DNA from 2 places in the Anaerosalibacter sp. Marseille-P3206 genome. Region 2 is predicted to be linked to the other one. Evidence: predicted binding sites of a transcription regulator. Region 2 holds the regulator's gene; the other holds the start of a gene.

Region 1 (4,249 bases), 1.4 Mb from region 2:
AAGTAGGTCAAACTGGAAAGACTGTTAGACCAGGACTTTATATTGCCTGTGGTATTTCAGGAGCTATCCAACACTTGGCTGGAATGCAAGATTCTAAATGTATTATAGCTATAAACAAAGATCCAAATGCTCCAATATTTGAAGTGGCTGACTATGGTATAGTTGGTGACTTATATGAAGTAATCCCAGCATTTATGGAAGCATTGGACAATGTAGAGGACATAATGGAAGCTATAAAAGCTGTTAAATAAAATTAATATAAAATGAGATAAAGCTTAGTCTTTATCTCATTTTGTTGATTTTCTTTGTGTTTACAAATAAGTATGTCTATGTTATAATTTCTATTGTAAATGAATATGGTTTTTGGTGAAAACCTTTTCACCAGAATCAAAATATAGGGAGGTCATGTTGATGTCAAAAGAAAATTTAAATCCACTAGAAAGTGCTCAAAAACAAGTTAAAAGCGCATGTGACGCTTTAGGCCTAGACCCAGCTGTATATGAAATACTAAAAGATCCACAAAGAATGATTGAAGTATCAATACCTGTTAAGATGGATGATGGTACAGTTAAGACTTTTAAGGGATATAGAGCTGTACATAACAACGCTATTGGACCTGGTAAAGGTGGAGTTAGACTACATCCTGGAGTAAATCCAGATGAAGTTAAAGCGTTATCTGTATGGATGACTTTCAAATGCGGTGTTATGGGTGTACCATATGGTGGAGGAAAAGGTGGAATTACTGTTGACCCAACTAGCTTATCACAAGGAGAACTAGAAAGACTTGCAAGAGGATATGTTCAAGGAATATATAAATATATAGGCGAAAAAATAGATATACCTGCTCCAGACGTAGGAAGTAATGGACAAGTTATGGCTTGGATGGTAGACGAATACAATAAATTAACTGGCGAATCCTCTCTTGGCGTTATAACTGGTAAACCAGTTCCATGGGGTGGTTCAAAAGGAAGAAATGAAGCTACAGGATTTGGTGTTTCTGTAATAGCTAGAGAAGCAGCTAAAAAAGTTGGAATCGAAATGAAAGGTGCAAAAGTTGCTATCCAAGGATTTGGAAACGTAGGAAGCTATACAGTTAAAAACGTTCAAAAACAAGGTGCTAAGATAGTAGCTCTTGGTGAATGGGCTAAATCAGTAGGAACTTATGCATTATATAATGAAGATGGACTAGATTTTGCAGACATGAAAGCTTACATGGATGAACACAAAAACCTTGTAGGATATCCAAAAGCTAAACAAATCACTCTTGATGAATTCTGGGCATTAGATGTAGACATTCTTATCCCAGCAGCATTAGAAAATGCAGTAACAGCTGAAGTAGCTGAAAAAGTTAATGCTAAATTAGTATGTGAAGCAGCTAATGGACCATTAACTCCAGGTGCTGACGAAGTATTTGAAAGAAGAGGAATCCCTGTTACTCCAGATATCTTAACAAATGCTGGTGGAGTTACAGTATCATACTTCGAATGGGTACAAAACCTATACGGATACTATTGGGAAGAAAAAGAAGTTGAAGAAAAACAAGAAGTTGCAATGGTTAATGCATTCAACGATGTTTGGGCATTAAAAGAAAAAGAAAATGTTACAGTAAGAAAAGCTGCATACATGAATTCAGTTAAGAAAATAGCAGAAGTAATGAAATTAAGAGGATGGTATTAATCCTTATTAATAAATAAAGGCTGGTCATTGACCAGCCTTTTTCAATGAATGAGTCAGGGGACGGTTCCTTGACTCATTGTTAGTGCTAGTCAAGAGGTGAAAATAATGAGTTTTAATATAGTAGAAAATGGAGGCAAGATTATAGCAAAAATAAATGATTTTGACCCAACCCATATATTTGAATGTGGACAATGCTTCAGATGGAATAGGGAAGAAGATTTTAGCTTCACTGGAGTTGCCTTTGGGAAAGTATTAAATGTAAAAAAGGAAGATGACTGTATCACCTTTTCCAACACTAATATAGACGAATTTAATGATATATGGTTTAATTACTTCGATTTAGAAAGAGACTATAGTAAGATAAAGAAAAAACTTTCTAAAGATCCTATACTAAAAGAGGCTGTAAACTTTGGTAGTGGTATAAGAATACTTAATCAAGATCCTTTTGAAACCCTCATCTCCTTTATCATCTCTGCAAATAATGGAATACCTAGAATAAAAAAATCCATTGAACTTATATGTGAAAGATATGGGGATTGTATTGGACAATACAATGGTAAGAGTTATTATTCTTTTCCTACTTCGGAAGTATTATCTAAGGTTTCAATGGATGAACTAAGAGAATGCAGTGTTGGATTTAGAGATAAGTATATTTATAATGCTTCAAATATGGTTGCAAATGGAGAAATAGATATTTACAATCTAAAGGATTTGTCTATTAATGAAGCTAGAGATACATTGATGAAATTCCCTGGAGTAGGACCTAAGGTTTCTGATTGTATAATGCTTTTCTCAATGGAAAAACATGATGCATTTCCCATAGATGTGTGGGTGAAAAGAGTTATGGAATACTTTTACCTTAAAGAAGATACTAGCTTAAAGAAAATTCAAGCTTTTGGGCAAGAAAAATTTAAAAACTTAGCTGGATTTGCTCAACAATATTTATTTTATTATGCTAGGGAATTAGGAATAGGCAAATAATGAAGGAAATATGAGGTAATAAATGAAAAGATGAGATATTTACCATTATAGATGAAATAATAGGAAAAAAGGTATAATTAGGCTAAATATAAAACTTGATAACAAAAATAATATTAAGTAACATAGAGATTGTAGACATTAGCACTCAAGAGTTAAGAGTGCTAATAAATTTGAAGGGTAAATAATACATTTTTAATACAAGGAGGTTATAAATATGAACATTAAACCATTAGGAGACAGAGTTGTTATTAAAATGATTGAAGTTGAAGAAAAGACAAAGAGTGGTATTGTTCTTCCAAGTTCAGCAAAAGAACAACCACAAATGGCTGAAATAGTAGCAATAGGCCCTGATATTTTAAATGATGAAAAGAAAAAAGATCAAGTTAAAGTAGGAGACAAAGTAATATTCTCAAAATACTCCGGAACAGAAGTTAAAGTTGATAATGTAGAATATACAATACTTAAATTAAATGACGTTTTAGCTGTAGTTGAATAATATTCTAAATAATAAAGGAGAGTGAATATAATGGCTAAGGAAATTAAATTTGGCGAAGACGCACGCCGTGCTATGGAAAAAGGAATAAACAAACTTGCAGATACTGTTAAAGTAACACTTGGACCTAAGGGTAGAAATGTTGTATTAGATAAAAGTTTTGGTGCACCATTAATTACTAATGATGGTGTTACAATTGCACGTGAAATTGAATTAGAAGACCCATATGAAAACATGGGAGCTCAACTTGTTAAAGAAGTTTCTACAAAGACTAATGATGTTGCAGGTGACGGAACTACTACTGCTACATTACTTGCACAAGCAATCATTAGAGAAGGACTTAAGAATGTTGCAGCTGGAGCTAATCCAATGATATTACAAAAGGGTATTCACAAAGCTGTTCATACTACAGTTGATGAAATAAGAAGATTCTCTAAAAAAGTAGAATCAAAAGACTCTATTGCACAAGTTGCTTCAATATCAGCTGGTGATGAAGAAATAGGTAAGCTTATTGCTGAAGCTATGGAGAAGGTTGGTAATGACGGAGTTATCACTGTTGAAGAATCAAAATCAATGGGAACAACTTTAGAAGTAGTTGAAGGTATGCAATTTGATAGAGGATATGTATCCCCTTACATGGTTACAGATGCTGAAAAAATGGAAGCTGAATTAGAAGAACCATATATCTTAATTACTGACAAGAAGATTACAAACATTCAAGATATATTACCAGTATTAGAACAAATAGTTCAACAAGGCAGACCATTACTTATTATTGCTGAAGATGTTGAAGGTGAAGCTTTAGCTACATTAGTAGTAAACAAATTGAGAGGAACATTTAACTGTGTAGCTGTTAAGGCACCAGGATTTGGTGATAGAAGAAAAGAAATGTTACAAGACATAGCAATACTTACTGGTGGTCAAGTAATATCTGAAGAATTAGGATATGATTTGAAAGACACTACTATAGAAATGTTAGGTAGAGCAAGAAAGGTAAAAGTAGACAAAGAAAACACTACTATAGTAGATGGTGAAGGTGAACAATCTGAAATTGAAAATAGAGTAAGACAAATCAAAGTTCAATTAGAAGAAACTGAT
Region 2 (4,249 bases):
CTTTAAATGAAGTTATTTATGATTTCTTTGATGCACTGAAATCTAAAACTAGAGGATATGCTTCTCTTGATTATGAATTAAAAGGCTATAGACAAGCTGAATTAGAAAAACTAGATATTTTGATAAATGGAGAACTTGTAGATGCTTTTTCGATTATTGTTCATGAAGAAAAGGCCTATGAAAGAGGAAGATACATTGCAGAAAGACTAAAAGATGTCATACCAAGACATCAATTTGCAGTTCCTATTCAAGCAGCTATAGGTTCTAAGATTATTGCTAGAGAGACAGTTAAGGCTTTAAGAAAAGATGTACTAGCCAAGTGTTATGGAGGAGATATAACTAGGAAGAAAAAGTTACTAGAAAAGCAAAAAGAAGGTAAGAGGAGAATGAGACAAATAGGAAATGTAGAAGTTCCTCAAGAAGCATTCTTATCTGTACTAAAATATGATGAAAAGAAATAATGCACACATTTTGTGTGCATTAAATTTTAGGAGGTAAATATGAAAGAACTGGCTCTTTATATCCATATTCCATTTTGCATAAGTAAATGCCATTATTGTGATTTTAATTCATACCCAGACAAAAATGAATATATACCTGAATACTTAAAGAACTTAAATAGCGAGATTAAAATGTATTCTAAAATTGGGCTTAAATATAAAATAAAGACAATATTTATTGGTGGAGGAACCCCTTCTTCAATAAATGGCGCTTATATATATGAAATACTAAAAAATATTTATGACAATTTTGATGTATCAGACTTAACAGAAGTGTCTATTGAATTAAATCCTAAAACTGTTGATGATGAAAAACTAAAAATATATAAAGAGATAGGAATAAATAGAATAAGTATAGGTTGCCAATCCCTTCAAGATAGGCTATTAAAAACAATTGGAAGGGCACACACTAGTAATGACTTTTATACAACGTATGAGCTACTAAAAAAACATGGGTTTTCTAATATAAATGTAGATGCAATGTTTGGTTTGCCTAATCAATCCATAGGAGATGTTCTTTCTACTCTTAAAGAGATAACTTCTTTAGATATAGAGCATATTTCATTTTACAGTCTGATAATAGAAGAAGGGACTAAGTTTTATAACTGGTATAATTCAAATAAAATTTCATTACCTGAAGAAGATGAGGAAAGAAATATGTATCATGAAGGTATAAATTATTTAAAATCAAAAGGCTATAATCACTATGAAATATCAAATTTTGCTAAAGAAGGTTTTGAATGTGAACATAATCTATTTTATTGGAAGTTAAAACCCTATATTGGCTTAGGACTAGGTGCTCATTCAAATGTAGTAGGCAAGAGATATTGGAATTATGAAGATTTTGATAGCTATTTTAAACATATAAAAGATGAGAAGTTTCCAATATTAGGACAAGAAGTGATAAATAAAGATATGGAAATGGCCGAATTCTTAATACTTGGTCTTAGACTTGTAAGTGGAATTTCAAAGAAGGAATTTTATAGTAGATTTAAAATATCAGTAGATGATGTTTATGGTGAAGTGCTTAAAAAACATAGAGATAGTGGATTATTATATATAGATGAGGAAAACATTAGATTTACTAGAAAAGGACTAGATTTATCTAATTTAGTTTTAGTAGATTTGCTTCCTTAATACAAGAATTTTGTTAAAACCTATTGACAAAATTTAAAAGTAGTGGTAACTTGTAATCGTAAGCATTAGCACTCAATGATAAAGAGTGCTAATAATAACCCACAATTAAATAATAATTGCTTATATTTGGGGTGATATAATGTTAGATGACAGGAAACTAAAAGTACTTCATGCCATAATTAATAGTTATATTGATAGTGCTGAACCTATAGGCTCAAGAACTATTTCTAAAAAATATGATTTAGGAGTTAGCTCTGCAACTATTCGAAATGAAATGTCAGATTTAGAAGAGTTGGGATATTTAAATAAGCCCCATACTTCAGCAGGAAGAGTGCCATCAGACAAAGCTTATAGACTTTATGTAGATATGTTACTAAGTGATGCAAGATACCATTTAGATGTGAGAAAGAAAAATGAGATAAAGAAGAATATGCTAAAGGAGACAAAAGAGATTGAGCAACTATTACAGAATTCAGCTAGAATACTATCGCGAATTACCAACTATACTGCTTTAGCTATAGCACCACAATTTAAGAAGAGTACGCTTAAGCATATACAGCTTATACCTATTGATGAATACAAGATCTTGGTGGTTATTGTAAGTGATTCTGGCATGGTAAAAAATACGATTTTCAGAGTAGAAAGTCATATACCTGAAGGACAATTAAGTATAATTTCTAATTTTTTGAATGAAAAATTAAAAGGGTTGACATTAGAAGAGATTAGCTATGGTATTGATGGAGTTGTATTCCAAGAACTATATGAGTACAAAAATATAATAGACAATATAATACCTATAGTAAGTCAATCTCTAGAAGATATTGAAGACGTGGATGTTTATGCTGATGGAGTTACAAATATATTTAATTTTCCAGAGTATAGCGATCTCTCAAAAGCAAAGAGCTTTTTAAACTTTATTGAAGATAAAGATTTGATAGTAGATATGCTACTTAAAAATATCTTTGATGATTTTGAAATAATTATTGGGGAAGAAAATTTATTAGAAGAGATTAAGGAATGTAGTCTAATAACAGCTACTTATAAGTTAGATGGAAACACCATAGGGAAGATAGGTGTTATAGGGCCTACCCGAATGGATTATTTCAAAGTAATAAGTGCTGTAAGGCTTTTGTCTATTAATTTAAATGAGATTATGGACAAATTTTTTGTAGAATAATAGGGTGTAAACCATCCTATCTTTTACTTAAAGTAGGATATTGGTTTTATCTATTTTAAGATAAGCCTTTAATATAGAGCAAATAGAGGTGATTAAATGGAAAATAAAGACGTAACAGTCAATGAAGATGTTAGAAATGGGAGGGTGGAGGAAAATCAAATTGAAGATGATTTGATTGAAGAAGTAACAGAAGAAGAAAAAAAAGAATTTGAAGAAGCAGGTATTAAATTAGAAAAAGTATCAGTAGATGGGTTAAAAAAATTAGTAAAGGAAAAGGAAGAAATAAGCAATCAATATTTAAGATTACAAGCAGACTTTATAAACTATAAAAATAGAGTAGAAAAAGAGAAAGAAAACTTGTATTCCCATGCTTCAGAAGATTTGTTGTGTGCATTGCTCCCTGTATTAGATAATTTCGAGAGAGCACTTGAAAGTGTAGAAAATACTGATGATAGCTTCTATAAGGGGATGGAAATGATTTATGATCAATTTGATAAAGCCCTTAAGGAAATAGGATTAGAAGAAATAGATGCTATTCATGAAAAGTTTGATCCTAATTATCATCATGCTGCATTACAAGAAGAGTCTGAAGAATTTGATGAAGGCATAGTGTTAGATGTATTTCAAAAAGGATATATGTTTAAAGATAAGGTTATTAGACCAAGTATGGTAAAGGTTTCAAAATAGAAGAAAAATTAAGTAAGGAGGATTTTATATGGGAAAAATAATTGGAATTGATTTAGGAACTACAAACTCATGTGTGTCTGTTATGGAAGGTGGAGAACCTATAGTTATTCCTAATGCAGAAGGAAATAGGACTACACCATCTATAGTAGCTTTTACAAAAGAAGGAGAAAGATTAGTTGGAGAAACTGCAAAGAGGCAAGCTATTACTAACCCAGATAGAACAGTTATGTCTATAAAGAGAGAAATGGGTAGTGATTTTAAAATAAATATTGATGGGAAAAATTATACACCTCAAGACATATCTGCTATGATATTGCAGAAATTAAAGATGGATGCAGAAAATTACTTAGGTGAAACAGTAACAGAAGCTGTTATTACTGTACCAGCATATTTTACAGATAGCCAAAGACAAGCAACTAAGGACGCTGGAAAGATTGCAGGTCTTGATGTTAAGAGAATAATAAATGAACCAACTGCAGCTTCACTTGCATATGGTATGGATAAAGAAGAAGAAGATCATCATAAGATAATGGTATTTGACCTAGGTGGAGGAACTTTTGACGTTTCTATACTAGAACTTGGTGATGGTGTTTTTGAAGTTATAGCAACTAGAGGAAATAACCACTTAGGTGGAGATGACTTTGACCAAGAATTAATTGACTATATGGCAGAAGAATTTAAAAAAGAAAATGGAATTGATTTAAGACAAGATAAAATGGCTCTTCAAAGACTTAAAGAAGCAGCAGAA

Evidence for each region. Region 2 encodes HrcA, which represses chaperone genes, less so after heat shock. Its sites were predicted from a motif close to ATTAGCACTCNATANTATNGAGTGCTAAT; they were not measured.
Region 1: the regulator HrcA is predicted to act here: its motif matches at 2,796-2,824, upstream of groES (co-chaperone GroES).

Annotation. Positions count from the first base shown of each region.
Region 1 is NZ_FUHM01000002.1:1,821,384-1,825,632, forward strand. Features, by position in the region: gene BQ9840_RS10020 (electron transfer flavoprotein subunit alpha) at 1-251, shown strand, start outside; gene BQ9840_RS10025 (Glu/Leu/Phe/Val family dehydrogenase) at 412-1,677, shown strand; gene BQ9840_RS10030 (DNA-3-methyladenine glycosylase family protein) at 1,783-2,658, shown strand; gene groES (co-chaperone GroES) at 2,873-3,154, shown strand; gene groL (chaperonin GroEL) at 3,185-4,249, shown strand, end outside.
Region 2 is NZ_FUHM01000002.1:387,855-392,103, reverse strand. Features, by position in the region: gene lepA (translation elongation factor 4) at 1-461, shown strand, start outside; gene hemW (radical SAM family heme chaperone HemW) at 501-1,637, shown strand; gene hrcA (heat-inducible transcriptional repressor HrcA) at 1,777-2,814, shown strand; gene grpE (nucleotide exchange factor GrpE) at 2,911-3,501, shown strand; gene dnaK (molecular chaperone DnaK) at 3,530-4,249, shown strand, end outside.